Regions from separate parts of the Terribacillus aidingensis genome, predicted to be linked through region 1. Evidence: a T-box and tRNA genes for the amino acid it is inferred to sense, from the RefSeq annotation. Region 1 holds a T-box; the other regions hold tRNA genes.
The links. The T-box of region 1 lies ahead of tyrS (tyrosine--tRNA ligase). A T-box ahead of a tRNA ligase gene usually reads a tRNA of that ligase, here a tRNA-Tyr.
Positions count from the first base shown of each region.

Region 2: it encodes a tRNA-Tyr, which carries the amino acid that the T-box ahead of tyrS (tyrosine--tRNA ligase) is inferred to sense. The anticodon was not compared.
Region 3: it encodes a tRNA-Tyr, which carries the amino acid that the T-box ahead of tyrS (tyrosine--tRNA ligase) is inferred to sense. The anticodon was not compared.

Region 1 covers NZ_CP159996.1:2,254,454-2,260,582, reverse strand. Annotated here, with positions in the region: gene ABXS78_RS11960 (transglycosylase domain-containing protein) at 1-1,041, opposite strand, end outside; T-box leader at 1,161-1,366, shown strand; gene tyrS (tyrosine--tRNA ligase) at 1,419-2,696, shown strand; gene ABXS78_RS11950 (general stress protein) at 2,821-3,333, shown strand; gene ABXS78_RS11945 (BglG family transcription antiterminator) at 3,513-5,597, shown strand; gene ABXS78_RS11940 (PTS sugar transporter subunit IIA) at 5,590-6,078, shown strand; gene ABXS78_RS11935 (PTS sugar transporter subunit IIB) at 6,078-6,129, shown strand, end outside.
Region 2 covers NZ_CP159996.1:852,228-858,356, reverse strand. Annotated here, with positions in the region: gene ABXS78_RS04755 (aldo/keto reductase) at 1-813, shown strand, start outside; gene ABXS78_RS04750 (hypothetical protein) at 990-1,616, opposite strand; tRNA gene ABXS78_RS04745 (tRNA-Leu) at 1,728-1,809, opposite strand; tRNA gene ABXS78_RS04740 (tRNA-Cys) at 1,826-1,899, opposite strand; tRNA gene ABXS78_RS04735 (tRNA-Gly) at 1,907-1,981, opposite strand; tRNA gene ABXS78_RS04730 (tRNA-His) at 2,055-2,129, opposite strand; tRNA gene ABXS78_RS04725 (tRNA-Trp) at 2,145-2,218, opposite strand; tRNA gene ABXS78_RS04720 (tRNA-Tyr) at 2,220-2,305, opposite strand; tRNA gene ABXS78_RS04715 (tRNA-Phe) at 2,314-2,386, opposite strand; tRNA gene ABXS78_RS04710 (tRNA-Asp) at 2,415-2,491, opposite strand; tRNA gene ABXS78_RS04705 (tRNA-Met) at 2,581-2,655, opposite strand; tRNA gene ABXS78_RS04700 (tRNA-Val) at 2,692-2,767, opposite strand; tRNA gene ABXS78_RS04695 (tRNA-Glu) at 2,788-2,862, opposite strand; tRNA gene ABXS78_RS04690 (tRNA-Ser) at 2,884-2,975, opposite strand; tRNA gene ABXS78_RS04685 (tRNA-Asn) at 2,977-3,051, opposite strand; rRNA gene rrf (5S ribosomal RNA) at 3,063-3,175, opposite strand; gene ABXS78_RS04675 (hypothetical protein) at 3,351-3,479, opposite strand; gene ABXS78_RS04670 (ABC transporter permease) at 3,624-5,519, opposite strand; gene ABXS78_RS04665 (ABC transporter ATP-binding protein) at 5,494-6,129, opposite strand, start outside.
Region 3 covers NZ_CP159996.1:844,532-850,660, reverse strand. Annotated here, with positions in the region: gene ABXS78_RS04655 (response regulator transcription factor) at 1-346, opposite strand, end outside; gene ABXS78_RS04650 (NADP-dependent oxidoreductase) at 583-1,518, opposite strand; tRNA gene ABXS78_RS04645 (tRNA-Leu) at 1,926-2,007, opposite strand; tRNA gene ABXS78_RS04640 (tRNA-Cys) at 2,024-2,097, opposite strand; tRNA gene ABXS78_RS04635 (tRNA-Gly) at 2,103-2,177, opposite strand; tRNA gene ABXS78_RS04630 (tRNA-His) at 2,251-2,323, opposite strand; tRNA gene ABXS78_RS04625 (tRNA-Trp) at 2,340-2,413, opposite strand; tRNA gene ABXS78_RS04620 (tRNA-Tyr) at 2,415-2,500, opposite strand; tRNA gene ABXS78_RS04615 (tRNA-Phe) at 2,509-2,581, opposite strand; tRNA gene ABXS78_RS04610 (tRNA-Asp) at 2,602-2,678, opposite strand; tRNA gene ABXS78_RS04605 (tRNA-Met) at 2,768-2,842, opposite strand; tRNA gene ABXS78_RS04600 (tRNA-Val) at 2,879-2,954, opposite strand; tRNA gene ABXS78_RS04595 (tRNA-Glu) at 2,975-3,049, opposite strand; tRNA gene ABXS78_RS04590 (tRNA-Ser) at 3,071-3,162, opposite strand; tRNA gene ABXS78_RS04585 (tRNA-Asn) at 3,164-3,238, opposite strand; rRNA gene rrf (5S ribosomal RNA) at 3,251-3,363, opposite strand; rRNA gene ABXS78_RS04575 (23S ribosomal RNA) at 3,599-6,129, opposite strand, start outside.

The DNA.
Region 1 (6,129 bases):
GTTCAAGTCTTTCTCGGAATGACCATCCTGTTCAGCGAGCTGAATCGCAATAATATCTGCGGCACGCTGCTCGACCTCGGTAGTCAAATAGCCATAGTCGTCATCGGATGCAGGTTTCGCTTCTGCAAAATCTTTAGTTATATCATAACCAATTGCTTCGTCATATTCGTTCTGGTTGATATAGCCTTCATCCAGCATCCGGTTAAGCACTTGCTTCATCCTGTTCAAACCCGGCTGAAGGGCAGTTTCTTCCTTTATCTCTCCGCTATTCGTAAACGGTGAATAAGCCGTCGGACTTTGTGGCAATCCTGCTAAGAAAGCAGCTTGAGGCAGGGAGAGATCTTTTGCATCCACACCGAAGATACCTTGAGCGGCTGTCTGTACGCCGGCAATATTATGCCCGGAAAGATTTCTCCCGAACGGAACGATATTCATGTAAGCTTCCAGAATCTCATCCTTATTCATCACTTTTTCCAAGCGCATCGCCAGAATGATTTCCTTCGCTTTCCGTTCAAAGGATACTTCGTTGGTCAGTATCTGATTTTTGACAAGCTGCTGTGTCAGCGTACTGCCACCGGTTTTTGTTTCTGAATTCGTCGCTTCCTGCATCAGTGCACGGAGAATAGATTTCGGCACAACACCATCATGCGTTTCGAAATTATCATCCTCCGTTGCGATTATTCCATGGATGACATATGGAGAAATGTCATCCAGCTTCACATCTTCACGATAAAGGTCAGTTTTGATATCGCCGAGGAAAACATTATCAGCAAAGAAGATGGAAGAGGTCTCCTCGTAATTGTAGATATCTTCTTTCATAGAGTCATAGGAACGAACAGGCTCATTTTTCACAAGTGATGCAAAATAACCTGCACCGGCCCCAGCAGCAAAGAAAATTCCGACGCCAGCTATAAGCAGGAAAAAGAGGAATAAGTTCCAGATGACGTCATATGTGATACGAGAATTCCGCTGAATTCGGCCTGCTTTCCAAGCTTCCGCAATTCTTTTGCTAATTCTCGTCCATATTACTTTGATTTGCATATTTCACCCCCGAATTGGTTTGTCTATTATACCATAATAGTCAATTTCCGTAGTGAGTCCAAAATCCGTGTTGCATTTTAATCAAGCATATGGTAATAATGTAGGAACAGTCATTATAAAATATTGCGTTGAAGGTTATAGTAGCGGAACGATTCCCTGTTGCAGAGAGCTGACGGCCGGTGCGAGTCAGTATACAGTTGTTTTGCCAATTACAAGCTGGAGCTTCTCCTGTTCAAGCAGGGGACGGATGTATATCCGTTAGCAAACCGAGTGGCAGTTTACACTGCAACAAGGGTGGTACCGCGAGTTATTCCTCGTCCCTTTTTTTTAGGGATGGGGTTTTTTTTATTCTCAAATGTGAGTGAGGAGTGGTCAATATGTCTATTTTACAGGATTTGAAAGACAGAGGTCTGGTTCAGCAGACGAGTGATGATGCAGGATTGGAGAAGCATCTATCCAGCCAGCAGGTAAGTTTGTACTGTGGGTTTGACCCAACAGCCGACAGCTTGCATATCGGACATCTTGTTCCTATGCTTATGCTGAAACGATTCCAGCAAGCAGGTCACCGTCCGATAGCGCTTATCGGCGGAGGCACAGGAATGATCGGGGATCCAAGCGGACGTTCTGATGAACGCAACTTAAATGATGTCGCAACAGTAGAAAGCTTCAGCCAAGGTATCCAGAAACAGCTTGCCAGCATTTTGAACTTTGATGAAGGTGAAAATGCTGCCAAAGCAGTGAATAACGCAGACTGGCTCGGGGCTATGAGCATCATTGATTTCCTTCGCGATATCGGGAAACATTTTGGAGTCAATTATATGCTGGCGAAAGATTCAGTCGAGTCCAGATTGGCAAATGGTATTTCCTTTACCGAATTCACGTACATGATCTTACAATCCTTGGATTACCTGCGCTTGTACGAAAAAGAAAATGTGACGCTGCAAATTGGCGGAAGTGATCAATGGGGGAATATTACAGCTGGAATGGAATTGATCCGCCGGACTCACGCTGGCAATAATGAAGAAGAGCAGGATAAGGCATTTGCCCTAACTGTTCCGCTTATTACGAAAGCTGACGGGACAAAATTCGGTAAAACAGCTGGGGGAGCTGTGTGGCTAAGCCCAGAACGTACAACTCCTTATGAATTCTACCAATTCTGGTTCAACACAGATGATCGCGATGTAATCAAGTTCATGAAATATTTCACTTTCATGTCTCTTGAGGAAATAGCAGCGTATGAACAAAGCGTGGAAAATGAGCCGGAAAAACGTCTTGCTCAAACGAAGCTGGCGGAAGAGATGACAACGCTTGTACATGGTAAAGAAGCATTGGAGCAGGCAATCAAGATTTCACAGGCTCTATTCAGCGGAGATATTGCTTCCCTGAATGGTGCTGAAATCGAACAAGGATTCAAGGATGTCCCGTCTCATACGGCAGCCGACGAAGACAAACCGCTTGTTGATATGTTAGTGGAAGCAGGAATCTCTTCTTCAAAACGCCAGGCAAGAGAAGACATCTCTAATGGTGCAATCCGAATCAACGGTGAAAAAGAAGAAGACGTATCCCGTGTTCTCACAAAAGCGGATCGAATCGACGAACGATTCATCATCATCCGCCGCGGAAAGAAAAAGTATACATTATTGAAATTTGCTTAATATGAAAAGCACTGTCCCAGCCGGACAGTGCTTTTTATGTTTCATTAGAAGAGGAGCGGGAATGTAATAACCATCTAGTGCTTTCGCATTTACCAGAACGTAAATTAAATAGGAGGCAACAATAATGGTTAATACAAATACAATCGAAACATTCATCAATGAGAGCGATGCAATTGTACGAGTAAATGAATTGATCTCTGCTGGCGTACCGGAGGAGGATATCACGGTCATTGTAGATAAGAAACCTGATAATAGTATTCTAGGAAATAAGAGAGATGTTCATTATAAGGAAGCAAATGGTTCCTTTGGCACAAAATTCGCGTCCTTCTTTTCCAGTGAAGATCCAGAAGAGAAAGTCCTGAAGAACCTGAGTCTTTCAGAAACGGAGAAAGACCGTTATGCTGATGAACTAAAAGCAGGGAAAGTATTGCTGTATGCAGAAAATAAACCTGTAAACCCTACTACTGCTGCTGCCAGCACAGCAACTCCAAAGGATCGAAGTGACCATGCAACAGAAGGAGAAAAAGGCTTGACGGCAGATGGTCTATATGCAACCGATAAACCAAATGACGGTTTGCATGCAGAACCAAATACAAACGATCAGAACGCAAATGAACTGAATAGAACGAGAAGATAGTATTATTTAAAGGCTTCATCAGTGCCTAGGTGCTGATGAAGCCTTTTTATGTGCAATCAAATCAAATAAAGATGGGGTTCCGTCTCATGCTGTACATTCATTCTCCCATTGATGATAATGAAAGCGCATACACAAATATGTGGAACGCATGCTAAGCTATTTATAGAAAGGAGGATTTGATGAATCTTAATGAACGTAACGCAGCTATCCTGGATGCTTTACTCAGTAATCCAAGTGTATCGAGTAACTTAATCGAAAAAAGATTCGACCTTTCAAAAAGACAGTTAGGCTACACCATTAATAAGGTCAACAGCTGGCTCAATCAAATGGGCTTGCCATTGATCGAGCGAACTTCACAAGGCTATTTCCTTATCGACGAAAAAGTATTTACAACGCTAAACCATGTGAAGGAGTCTGTTGAGCAAAGTCATTCTTCTATATTGTCTGTCCGTCAACGTATGCATCTGCTTCTTTGTATGCTGGTAAGTAAGGACGACCTTTCACTGGATTATTTTTCTATTTCGTTGGATATCAGCAGAAATACAATTCTTCGAGATTTAAAAAGCCTGCAGAAGCAGCTTGAACCCTTCCAATTACAAATTCGATATTCACGAAAGCAAGGCTACCATATAGAGGGCAATGAAATGCAGATTCGGAATGCTTTAATGTCCACTCTGATGGAACTGATCGGGACGGACGGTGGACATTCCATTTTGATGGATGTTTTAGAATTGGAAGAAAATTGCTTGTATGACTTCCGCAGTAGAATTGAACAGGTAGAGCAAAAACTATCTATTAAATACACAGATGAGAAAATGAAGACGATGCCAATTACATTGTTCTTGATTCTAGAGCGGATTCGAAAAGGTAAGTGCTTAACTGATTCTCCTATTAGTAATAAGGAATTGGCAGGTACGAAAGAATATCAAGCTGCGGAGGAATTATTATTTGATCAAGAAGGGTTGCCAGAAGCAGAGAGACTTTTTATCACACTCCATCTGTTGTCTGCCAATGTGATAACAACTCATATGGAAGCGGCGGATACATTTCCAGACCTATATCCAGCTGTGGATAGTATGCTCAGTCTTTTTGAGAAAGTAGCTTGTATCCGTGTTCAGGAAAGGAAACAGTTGCTTCATAAATTGATGCAGCATATAAAGCCGGCCTATTACCGAATCAAATATCATCTTACAGACACTACGCCTGTTCCAGGTGTATTGAGTGGAGAGTTTCGAGCTTTGCATCAACTGGTTAAACGATCTCTTGAACCATTGGAGCTCTTTATCCATAGTGAGATACCAGAGAATGAGCAATTATATATTACATTACTTATCGGGGGATGGATTAGGCAGCAGGGAGAAAGTATCGGTGAAAAGGTGAAAGCAATAGTCGTGTGTCCGCATGGTGTTTCTGTATCCAAGCTGATGTTCCATGAATTGAGTGGCTTATTCCCAGAATTCATATTCTTGGATAGCATGTCTGTTCGCGAATTCACCACATACAATCTCGAATATGATCTTGTTTTTTCTCCGGTATTACTGGAAACTTCACGAAAGCTGTTCATTACGAAAACTATGCTGGATGTTCATGAGAAAAGACTTCTCCGGAAACAGGTTCTTTCTTATATACACGGATTTATTTCTAAAGAAGTGAGATCAAGTGACATTATGCAAATCATTAAAAATCATTCAATAGTGAAAAACGAGCAAGCATTGGAAGAGGAACTTCACGCATATCTCTGCCAAGTGGATCAGCATGTGGTTCCAACAACACCCGAAGAAACGCAGCCTCTGCAGCTAAGTGACTTTCTTACAGATAGGCATTTGAAAATGACATATCAATTAGGATCATGGGAAGATGCTGTTCGATCTTGTGCCAATATCTTGCTTGATAAAGGAATTATCGAAGAAAGATATATTGATGCCATGATTAAGGGCTGTGAAGAAGATCCGTATATCGTGATCGGACCTGGCATAGCTATCCCGCATGCTTCACCAGAAGATGGTGTCGTCCGTACTGGAATGAGCCTGTTGAAGATCAAAAATGGCGTACAGTATTTGAATCATCGTATCCATATTATCGTAGTCATCGCGGCAAAGGATAAGAAGGAGCATATCCATGCACTAATGCAGTTGATGAAGCTATCAAAGTCCGAAGCTGATATGAAAGCTTTGATAAATGGTACCACCATACCGGAGATGAAGCGGATCATTCAACAATATTCCGATGACATAGTAAAGGAGAAGGAGTTCCATTATGGCTGATTTTTATCTGGATGAGAATCTAGTATTCCTGCAAGCAAAAGGTACGCGAGAAGAGATATTACGAGAAATGGCAGAAAACCTTGTTAAAGAGGAACTCGTCAAAACTAGCTTTGTGACTGGAGTTATTGAGAGGGAGAAGGAATATCCAACAGGGCTGCCGACTTCATCCTCTCTATCAGTCGCTATTCCGCATACGGACATTGAGCATGTAAAAAAGGATGCAATTAGCATCGCCCTATTGAAGGAACCTGTTGCCTTCCGAGTGATGGGGGAAGCTTCCATGGATACACCTGTGAGCATCATTTTCATGCTGGCGATGAAGCAGTCGCATGCACAGCTGACATTATTAAGAGATTTGATGGACTTTCTCCAAAATGAAACGACGTTGCAAGCATTGTTTGATTCCAAATCAAAAGAAGATGTAGTCAAGCTGATAGATAGGAAGCTTAGCTTGTCTGCCACTAAAGGAGGTGACAGATAATGGCCAAAAAACAAGTATTGGTTGCCTGTGGTGCTGGTATTGCCACTTCAA
Region 2 (6,129 bases), 1.4 Mb from region 1:
ACGGGCTTCCAACTAGGAGATGGCCCAAACAATGGAGGGGCTTCGCGCATTAATATTGAAGCAAGCATCGATCGATCGCTGCAAAGACTTGGTACGGATTATCTTGACTTGTATTTTGTCCATCTATGGGACGGACAGACACCAGTCGAGGAAACGATTGAAACGATGACGAACCTCATTAGAAAAGGAAAAATCCGATATTGGGGTGTTTCTAACTACAGCGGCTGGGCACTTGCGAGAACTTTCACTGTTGCTCAGCAGCCTGGGTATATCACGCCAATCACGCAGCAAATCTATTACACACCAGAAGCTCGTGAATCAGAATATGAGCTGCTTCCAGCAGGAACGGAACTCGGCATTGGCAACATGATTTGGAGTCCGCTCGGTGAAGGACTGCTAAACGGTAAGATCGGACGGAATAAAACTGCACCCGAAAACACCCGCCAAGGCGCCGGTTGGTCAGAGCCTTATGTGAAGGATCAGGAACGACTTTATAAGGTGATTGATGCACTGGAAGAAGTAGCAGCAAATCATAATGCTTCTGTGCCGCAAATCGCTTACGCATGGGTCAGAGACCGTCCAAACGTAGGACCGATTGTTATTGCAGCTCGCAATGAAGAACAATTGAAGGAAAACATTGCTTCATTCGAAATAAAACTAACACAAGAAGAGCATGACCTTATTGAATCAGCAGCCCGTCCAGTACCAATATACCCGCTCTGGCACCGCGCTATGAGCAGCTTTGAAAAAGGAAGCCCAGCGGAAATGACTTATTTGCAGGGGTATAAGCAGTCGATGGGATTGATTGGATAGCTAGTCCTAACATAGAGATCTCAGCTCTAAAGCTGGGATCTCTTTATTTGTACTGACGCTTTTCAACGCAAATTACTTTATCGTAATACTGATTGGCACTGACTATTTCCTATCATCTATAATATAAAGAAACAGCACTATGACAAAAAGTCATAGTGCTGTAGGTAGTCTATTATTTATTCCACATCTTCCATTGCATCTGGATACACAACTTCACCAATAACTTCGCCGCTTGCTTCATCTTCTACAGAAATCGTTATAGAATATTCATCAGGATCAGCTCCGTTAAATAGCTGGTACATCATTCCGGACATACCTAACCCTAAACTAGCAAATCCATCCATGCTATTCTCATAAGCTTCTTTATCCACTACCATAGTAAATTCTGAGAAATCTTTGTTATAGCTGATATCTTTAATTGATGGATAGTCACCGCTTGATACCATCTCAGCAGTGGATTTATCAAGTTCAGCACTCATTTCGTCCATCAATTTTTTATGTTCTGATTTAGACATCTTATATGTATAAGACCCATCGTCATTTGCTGTTACTTCTATTCCCTCTTCTTTTGCATCTGCTATAACATCTTCAGCGCTTTGCCCTTCAAAAAACGAAGCCGGCAAGGATACTTCAACGCTAAGCAGATTTTTATCCACTTCAACGCCACCTTCTTCATCACTTGCCTCACTTGCTGAAGCTTTTGCTGTTTCCTTCTCTGATCTGTTCGCAGTATCATCATTTGATGAGCACGCTGCAAGAAAGGTAAGTAATAATAAGAAAAGAATATAAGCCGTTTTTTTCATCTGTGTTTCTCCCATCGTTTTATCTTTACTAAAATCTTTTTTTCCACAAAAAAAGACTTCAGAAATTCTGAAGTCCTTTATCATCGCTTGGCAATACGATGATCTGTGTGATACCGGTGGCCGGGGTCGAACCGGCACTCCTTACGGAACACGATTTTGAGTCGTGCGCGTCTGCCAATTCCGCCACACCGGCATGTTAAAAGTATCTATGGAGGCGGCAACCGGATTTGAACCGGTGATCAAGGTGTTGCAGACCTTTGCCTTACCACTTGGCTATGCCGCCAATTAAATGGAGCGAAAGACGGGATTCGAACCCGCGACCCCCACCTTGGCAAGGTGGTGTTCTACCACTGAACTACTTTCGCATACAAGTCAGGCTAAAAGGATTCCATAGGAATCCCAGCCTGTTTACTTGGCTATAGCCTAAAGCTATATGGAGGGCGATCGATGGGAATTGAACCCACGAATGCCGGAGCCACAATCCGGTGCGTTAACCCCTTCGCCACGACCGCCATGATACATATGTTATGGCAGGGGTAGTAGGAGTTGAACCCACACCGACGGTTTTGGAGACCGTTGTTCTACCATTAAACTATACCCCTGTGGTGGAGGGAGTAGGACTCGAACCTACGAACCCGATGGGAGCGGATTTACAGTCCGCCGCGTTTGGCCAACTTCGCTATCCCTCCGATGAGAGTGGCTCGGGACGGAATCGAACCGCCGACACACGGATTTTCAGTCCGTTGCTCTACCGACTGAGCTACCGAGCCATTATGTAACATACAATGTTGTAAAAAGTGGCGGTCCGGACGGGACTCGAACCCGCGACCTCCTGCGTGACAGGCAGGCATTCTAACCAACTGAACTACCGGACCACTTTATAATGGGATTTTAGTTGCACACTTCGGGTACTCCCATTTTTCACTATACAAGAAGAAAACTCGACGTAGTAAGTGAAATATTATGGTTGCGGGGGCAGGATTTGAACCTGCGACCTTCGGGTTATGAGCCCGACGAGCTACCCCTGCTCCACCCCGCGATAATAAAAAGGTATTTTCTATGAAACTGATAAAGATGGTGGAGGATGACGGGCTCGAACCGCCGACCCTCTGCTTGTAAGGCAGATGCTCTCCCAGCTGAGCTAATCCTCCGGATTGGTCTTGAAAATAAATGGTGACCCGTACGGGATTCGAACCCGTGTTACCGCCGTGAAAGGGCGGTGTCTTAACCGCTTGACCAACGGGCCATCTATGTATGAAAGTTTGTATGGCGGAGAGCGAGGGATTCGAACCCTCGAGACCGCTGTAGCAGCCTACACGATTTCCAATCGTGCTCCTTCGACCACTCGGACAGCTCTCCGTGGCTCCACAGGCAGGATTCGAACCTGCGACCGATCGGTTAACAGCCGATAGCTCTACCACTGAGCTACTGTGGAATAATCGTAATGCCTGGCAGCGTCCTACTCTCGCAGGGCGAACCCAACTACCATCGGCGCTGAAGAGCTTAACTACTGTGTTCGGCATGGGAACAGGTGTGACCTCTTCGCTATTACCACCAGACCTCTTATGTATGCTGCCCTTTTCTTAAGGACAAGTTAGATTATATATGCTACAGAAACAAAAAGCAATACAATATTTAAAAATAACTAGATTTTTTTGCGTTACTTTCTTTTACCATAAAATTTAATAGCTAACTCATCAAAGATTTAAGGTCTCTTCAATAAATCCGCAACTCTTATTTTACATGAATAGAAAGCAATTTGGCAACTAGCGACAGAATTACTTTTAAACCCGCATAAAGCAAGTAATAATATAATGCTTCTATGTCATCAATCTCCTTCTTTAAGCGGATAGCTAAAGTCACGGTACCTTGCCCCTATTAACTTTAAAAGGAAAACATGCTGTTGTTGATTATATGACACAACCATAAAAACTGCCGGATCACCTGATCCAGCAGTTTTCGATTTTCATAATCGGTTTCTTGCCAACCCTTAAACAACGATCCTAATTAAAATACCGATCTTATTACCTGTTTCATATAAATAAATCGTACAACCAAGAAGTAAAGTACTTGAATAACCGCAAAGCTTCCCAAAACAAGGGCAGATTCAGCTGTCAAATTGTAGTTAAACAAACGCGATAAAGCAGTAAGAGCTACCGTGCCATGTACAAGTGCTATTACAATCGGCGAGAAAAACAAAATAGCAATCTGCCGATTCACGACTTTTTTCAATTCCGATTGTGTCAGACCAATTTTGGCAATCGACTGGAATTTGCGCTTTTCCCCATCGATATCCGTGAACAATCGAAAGTAAAGAAAGCTACCAGCAGAGACAAAGAACACAATGCCGATAAACAAGCCGATAAATAAAATCGGTCCATATGCTTTATTGATTTCATAAAGCGTATAATCAACAGAAAACACCTTATGTTCTACTTGATCCTCTAACTTTTTACCAGCTTCAATTAATTGATTATCGTTTCCTTCAGCTACATTCCATGCAGCCGTGAAATCCGTCCTTATTGGTGTTCCAAGTTTAGTATAAGTACTATCGTTGACAACATAATAACCAGTTAACCCTAACCCTACTGCAGACTCTACTGTGTTACTCGGTTGAATTTCTTGCCCGTTTTCCAGCTGAACGCTGGATGTCATCAATATGTCACTAGCTTTCTGCCCATCCGTGATTACCGCATTACTTTGTTCTATTACGATTGCTTTATTTTCCTCTGGGTGCAGTTCCTTCTCATCTATTAATGCCGCGAATCGGTTATAATCAGAGGCTTTCACTATCAATACAGGCGATTCTTCCACAGATGTATCATAAAATGCCAAGTCCGTTGATTCCATGTCTGCGTTGATTTTCTCTTCATCTAAGATGGCATCGATCTGCTGCATATCTTGCTCAATCACTTCGTCACTCTCATCTAAAAAAGGACTATACGTATACGTGTATGGATTTACCTCTTTTATCCCTTTTGTAAGATAAGATTGAAAACCATATAATGACCCGATGGCACTAAAAGCAACGGTTGATATAATCGCTACCATAAAAAAGGTTCTAGCATTATCTTTCATTCGAAATGATAAGTCACCGAAAAGCAGCATATTGGTCTTTCGCCAAAAAATCGTTTTATTTCTTTTCAGCAGACGGATGCAATACACACTTAGCTGCGTAAACAAGACGTATGTTCCCACTGTCACTACGATAATAACCGGAATCATCACAAAGATAACACTGGCACCTTTTACATAAAGTGCCGTACCATATCCTGTAATTAATAGAATAACCGCCAGGATGGATAGAATAATCGAAGCTTTTGGTTCCCCTTTGGACTGCTTATCGCCTTTAATTAAATCTACCAGCCTATTTGTCCGTAAAATGAACGCAACAAAAACGGATATGCAGAAAAAGAGAAAGATGAAACTGACAAATGTTATGGCAATCGCCAGTAATGGGAAATAAAAATCAAGTGATGCATCAATAATCAATATATTCTCTGCAATTAAGAGGATGGATTTTGCGAATACTAGTCCAATTAAAATTCCGCCAGCTGTTGCAAAAAAACCTATTAAAATATTCTCTAAAAATACCATAAGCCTTATTTGCTTATCAGAAGCTCCTAAAGTAATCAACAAGCCGAATTCCTTTTTCCTCGATTGTAAGAAAGAACTCATCGAATACAGAATAAAGAAGAAAGAAAATACATAGATGATTCCTCCAGCGACAGCCATTCCAAATAGTGCATACTTATTAACGGATCCCTCTGAAAAAGCTGGATGGAAAGCAAAGATCGCAAATGTGAAAAATACCATCACCGTAAACATGCTGCTAAGGAAGTACGCAATATACAGCCGTTTATTGCGCAGGACATTCCTAAACGCGAACTGACGAAAAGTCATTGCCCTCTCCTCCCATCAGTGAAAGCATATCAATTATCTTCTGGAAGAAGGCTTGCCTGCTCTCTCCCCGATGAATCTCGGAGTGCAGCTTCCCGTCCCGAATAAACACAACACGATCCGAGTAACTGGCAGCTTGTGGATCATGCGTTACCATCAGCAAGCTTGTTTTATTTCTCTCGTTGATGGATACCAGCATCTTCATGACATCCTTAGCAGCTTTTGAATCAAGGTTTCCTGTTGGCTCATCCGCTAACAGTAATTTCGGCTCATGGATCATCGCCCTGGCAATAGCTACTCGCTGCGCCTGCCCGCCGGAAATCTCATATGTGCGCTTATTCATAATTGGTTGGATACCAAGACTCTTCGCTATCTGCTGTGCTTTCTGCTGCATCTCTCCTGCTCGGACACCATCTAATGTAAGGGGCAAAATGATATTTTCCTGAACCGTAAGAGTGTGCAGTAAGTTGAAATCCTGAAAGATAAATCCGAGTTCGTTACGGCGGAATTTAGCCAATGCATTTTTCTTTAGCAGATGCGGCTGTTGTCCATTGATTTCTACCTGCCCCGTTGTCGGTGCATCATTTGTGGAAATGATATTCAAAAGGGTTGT
Region 3 (6,129 bases), 1.4 Mb from region 1:
TTTGGCTTCTGATTTTCGCCATGACAATATCCGGGTTGAATGGTTTTGTGATAAAGTCATCGCCGCCATTTTCGATCGCCATCACTTGATCCATTTCTCCAGTTCGAGCGGAAATAAAAATTACCGGGCAAATAGATACTTTCCTTATTTGCCTGCACCAATAATAGCCATCAAAACTAGGCAGGTTGATATCCAGTAAGATAAGCTTAGGCTGTACATCTAGGAATGTATCCATTATTTTTTCGAAATCTTTAGCTATAGTCACGTCATACCTGTACTTTTCTATGTGTGAACTCAAATATTCAGCAATTTTCATGTCATCTTCCACAATCATGATTCGCTCCATAAGTTATTTCTCCTTAGCTATTTATTTAGCTTAATTTTACCATCTGAATCTGTACGAATGTTAAACCTAATAACTCGATCCATCTTTAAAGGGGAACTTTTGTTAGAATCCTTGATTTTTTCCTATTTATATGTAATTGGATAAGCACTATTCCCCTTCACTGCGTTGGCTAAATGCAAAAAAGCCATCATCTAATACCATTAGAAGATGATGGCTTTTTTTATTGCTTCCTGCGCTTATTTAACTTTTATCACAATCTTACCTTTGGCATGGTGTGTTTCACTTAATTCATGTGCTTCTTGTAAAGCTTCTGCTGAAAAATCGAATACATGGCCTACTTGAGGCTTAATTATTCCTTTCTCAAGTAATTCTCCTAATTCACCTAATTGCTTACCATTTGGCGTTAACCAATATGAGCTTGCCGTTACTTGATGCTTCTCTGCCAATGCCTCATCAGGTTGTCCGGCAATTGTTACTAGTCTGCCGCCGCGCTTTAGAACTTGGAAGCTCTTGTTTAAGATCTCGCCGCCCATTGTATCGATGACTGCATCATAATCACTTAATTCGTCTTCAAATTGCTGCGTTCGGTAATTAATGCATTCATCAGCACCTAACTCTTTTACATATGCTTCATTTTTTTCACTTGCAGTTGTCGCAACATAGGCACCCAAATGTTTTGCCATTTGAATTGCCATACTTCCTACACCACCAGCTCCAGCTTGGATCAGTACTTTATCACCTTTCTTGACCTTTGTATTGTCCACTAGACACTGCCAAGCGGTTAACCCAGCTAACGGAATAGAGGCAGCTTCTTCAAATGTGAGGTTGCTAGGCTTTTTCGCAAGCAATTCATCATCCACAGCCGTAAATTCCGCATAAGTACCCGCAGCGGTAGTATCAGGTCGCGCGAATACTTCATCCCCAACCTGATAATTCTTCACTTCACTTCCAATCTCAACTATCTTACCTGCAACATCCCAGCCAAGGATAATCGGAAATGACCAATCGAGCATCTGCTTTAAGTAACCTGCACGAAGCTTCCAATCAATCGGATTAACTGAAGTGGCATACACCTCAACAAGCACTTGATTTGGTTTTATTTTAGGTTTCGGCAATTCCTTCTCTACTAATACATTTTTATCGCCGTATTCATTAATTATAACTGCACGCATGAATAACACTCCCTTTTTATCAACTATATTTTTAAGCTCTATTCTTCGTTCTTACCTAAAAAGTCATACCTTCTTATCAGAGCTTGCTAAAAAACGTTTTCTATATCATGGGTAATACAGGATATATTTTAACTTCTATTATCTTTAAATCAAACTGAACTGCTTATAGATGAAATTTATAAAGTTACATTATAGAAAACAATTCGCTATTTAGCCTCTTTGATGACGTTATATATTTAAGTCCAACTATTTTCCTTATGCTTATCCTCTTAAACATGCCATAGCTATTGTTACTAAAATTTAGTCGCCATTATGTAAGCCCTAAGTATTCATATAGATAACATACAAAAAAGACCCTAACTTTACGTTAGAGTCTTGATTTGACAGCTTTGGCATACTGCCTGTGATACCGGTGGCCGGGGTCGAACCGGCACTCCTTACGGAACACGATTTTGAGTCGTGCGCGTCTGCCAATTCCGCCACACCGGCATGTTAAAAGTATCTATGGAGGCGGCAACCGGATTTGAACCGGTGATCAAGGTGTTGCAGACCTTTGCCTTACCACTTGGCTATGCCGCCAATATTGGAGCGGAAGACGGGATTCGAACCCGCGACCCCCACCTTGGCAAGGTGATGTTCTACCACTGAACTACTTCCGCATACAAGTCAGGCTTTATGGATTCCTTAGGAATCCCAGCCTGTTTACTTGGCTATAGCCTAAGCTATATAGAGGGCGATCGATGGGAATCGAACCCACGAATGCCGGAGCCACAATCCGGTGCGTTAACCACTTCGCCACGACCGCCATGATGAGTATGTTATGGCAGGGGTAGCAGGATTTGAACCCACATTTACGGTTTTGGAGACCGTTGCTCTACCATTGAACTATACCCCTATGGTGGAGGGAGTAGGACTCGAACCTACGAACCCGATGGGAGCGGATTTACAGTCCGCCGCGTTTGGCCAACTTCGCTATCCCTCCAATGAGAGTGGCTCGGGACGGAATCGAACCGCCGACACACGGATTTTCAGTCCGTTGCTCTACCGACTGAGCTACCGAGCCATATGTATTAAGTTAAAAAGTGGCGGTCCGGACGGGACTCGAACCCGCGACCTCCTGCGTGACAGGCAGGCATTCTAACCAACTGAACTACCGGACCACTTTATAATGGGATTTTAGTTGCACCCTTCGGGTACTCCCATTTTTCACTATACAAGAAGAAAACTCGACGTAGTAAGTGAAATATTATGGTTGCGGGGGCAGGATTTGAACCTGCGACCTTCGGGTTATGAGCCCGACGAGCTACCCCTGCTCCACCCCGCGATAATAAAAAGGTATTTTCTATGAAACTGATAAAGATGGTGGAGGATGACGGGCTCGAACCGCCGACCCTCTGCTTGTAAGGCAGATGCTCTCCCAGCTGAGCTAATCCTCCGGATTGGTCTTGAAAATAAATGGTGACCCGTACGGGATTCGAACCCGTGTTACCGCCGTGAAAGGGCGGTGTCTTAACCGCTTGACCAACGGGCCATCTATTATGTAATTTTGTGATGGCGGAGAGCGAGGGATTCGAACCCTCGAGACCGCTGTAGCAGCCTACACGATTTCCAATCGTGCTCCTTCGACCTCTCGGACAGCTCTCCGTGGCTCCACAGGCAGGATTCGAACCTGCGACCGATCGGTTAACAGCCGATAGCTCTACCACTGAGCTACTGTGGAATAATCGTGATTGCCTGGCAGCGTCCTACTCTCGCAGGGCGAACCCAACTACCATCGGCGCTGAAGAGCTTAACTGCTGTGTTCGGCATGGGAACAGGTGTGACCTCTTCGCTATTACCACCAGACAATGCAAGAATTCAATTGGAATGAACCCTCAAAACTAGATAAGAAACATGTCTTGCCAGACATTTCATGCGGCCAAGCACCGGAGTGCTTGGACTTTGGCGTTGACTTACTCGTCAGATCCAGCTCCGGGAACCAGAAACTCCAGTCTAAGCGATAGCCCTGCAAGGGTAAAACCACCCTTTCCGGCCTTTCACTTATTCTTGCGTTTCTATGCGGCTCCCTTCGCTTTTCGTTTTAGTTAAGTCCTCGATCGATTAGTATTCGTCAGCTGCACGTGTCACCACGCTTCCACCTCGAACCTATCTACCTCATCGTCTCTGAGGGATCTTACTCATTTAAAATGATGAGAAGTCTCATCTTGAGGGGGGCTTCATGCTTAGATGCTTTCAGCACTTATCCCTTCCGCACGTAGCTACCCAGCTATGCTCCTGGCGGAACAACTGGTGCACCAGCGGTGCGTCCATCCCGGTCCTCTCGTACTAAGGACAGCTCCTCTCAAACTTCTAACGCCCACGACGGATAGGGACCGAACTGTCTCACGACGTTCTGAACCCAGCTCGCGTACCGCTTTAATGGGCGAACAGCCCAACCCTTGGGACCGACTACAGCCCCAGGATGCGATGAGCCGACATCGAGGTGCCAAACCTCCCCGTCGATGTGGACTCTTGGGGGAGATAAGCCTGTTATCCCCGGGGTAGCTTTTATCCGTTGAGCGACGGCCCTTCCATACGGCACCGCCGGATCACTAAGCCCGACTTTCGTCCCTGCTCGACTTGTAGGTCTCGCAGTCAAGCTCCCTTCTGCCTTTGCACGCTACGAATGATTTCCAACCATTCTGAGGGAACCTTTGGGCGCCTCCGTTACTCTTTGGGAGGCGACCGCCCCAGTCAAACTGCCCACCTGACACTGTCTCCGAACCGGATAACGGTTCTGGGTTAGAATGTCAATACAGCCAGGGTGGTATCCCACGGATGCCTCCACCGAAGCTGGCGCTCCGGCTTCTAAGGCTCCCACCTATCCTGTACAAGCTGTACCAACATTCCATATCAGGCTACAGTAAAGCTCCACGGGGTCTTTCCGTCCTGTCGCGGGTAATGCGCATCTTCACGCATAGTATAATTTCACCGGGTCTCTCGTTGAGACAGTGCCCAAGTCGTTGCACCTTTCGTGCGGGTCGGAACTTACCCGACAAGGAATTTCGCTACCTTAGGACCGTTATAGTTACGGCCGCCGTTTACTGGGGCTTCGGTTCACAGCTTCGGGACGAAGTCCCTAACCATTCCCCTTAACCTTCCAGCACCGGGCAGGTGTCAGCCCCTATACTTCGCCTTACGGCTTTGCAGAGACCTGTGTTTTTGCTAAACAGTCGCTTGGGCCTTTTCACTGCGGCTTCTCCTTAAAAGAAGCACCCCTTCTCCCGAAGTTACGGGGTCATTTTGCCGAGTTCCTTAACGAGAGTTCTCCCGATCATCTTCGGTTACTCACCGTGCCTACCTGTGTCGGTTTGCGGTACGGGCACCTATTTCCTCACTAGAGGCTTTTCTTGGCAGTGTGAAATCAGGAACTTCGGTACTAAATTTCCCTCCCCATAACCGCCTGGAATAGTGTTGAGTGGATTTGCCTGCTCAACTTCCTCACGGCTTGGACGCGCATAACCAGCAGCGCGCTTTCCCTATCCTCCTGCGTCCCCCCATCGTTCAAGCGGATTTAGGTGGTACAGGAATATCAACCTGTTGTCCATCGCCTACGCCTTTCGGCCTCGGCTTAGGCCCCGACTAACCCTGAGCGGACGAGCCTTCCTCAGGAAACCTTGGGCTTTCGATGAAAGAGATTCTCACTCTTTTTTCGCTACTCATACCGGCATTCTCACTTCTAAGCGCTCCAGCCGTCCTCACGATCGACCTTCACTGCCCTTAGAACGCTCTCCTACCACTGACATCGTAGATGTCAATCCGCAGCTTCGGTGGTGTGTTTAGCCCCGGTATATTTTCGGCGCAGCGTCACTCGACCAGTGAGCTATTACGCACTCTTTCAATGATGGCTGCTTCTAAGCCAACATCCTGGTTGTCTAAGCAACGCCACATCCTTTTCCACTTAACACACACTTTGGGACCTTAGCTGGCGGTCTGGGCTGTTTCCCTTTCGACCATGAACCTTATCACCCATAGTCTGACTCCCAAAGTAGATTGATTGGCATTCGGAGTTTGACTGAATTCGGTAACCCGATGAGGGCCCCTAGTCCAATCAGTGCTCTACCTCCAACCATCATCCTTTGAGGCTAGCCCTAAAGCTATTTCGGAGAGAACCAGCTATCTCCGTGTTCGATTGGCATTTCACCCCTACCCACACCTCATCCCCGCACTTTTCAACGTGCGTGGGTTCGGGCCTCCAGTCAGTGTTACCTGACCTTCACCCTGGACATGGGTAGATCACACGGTTTCGGGTCTACGACCACCTACTATATCGCCCTATTCAGACTCGCTTTCGCTGCGGCTCCGTCTATACAACTTAACCTTGCAGGGGATCGTAACTCGCCGGTCCATTCTACAAAAGGTACGCCGTCACCCATTAACGGGCTTCGACTACTTGTAGGCACACGGTTTCAGGATCTATTTCACTCCCCTTCCGGGGTGCTTTTCACCTTTCCCTCACGGTACTGGTTCACTATCGGTCACTAGGGAGTATTTAGCCTTGGGAGATGGTCCTCCCGGATTCCGACGGAATTTCACGTGTTCCGCCGTACTCAGGATACACTCCGGAGGAAA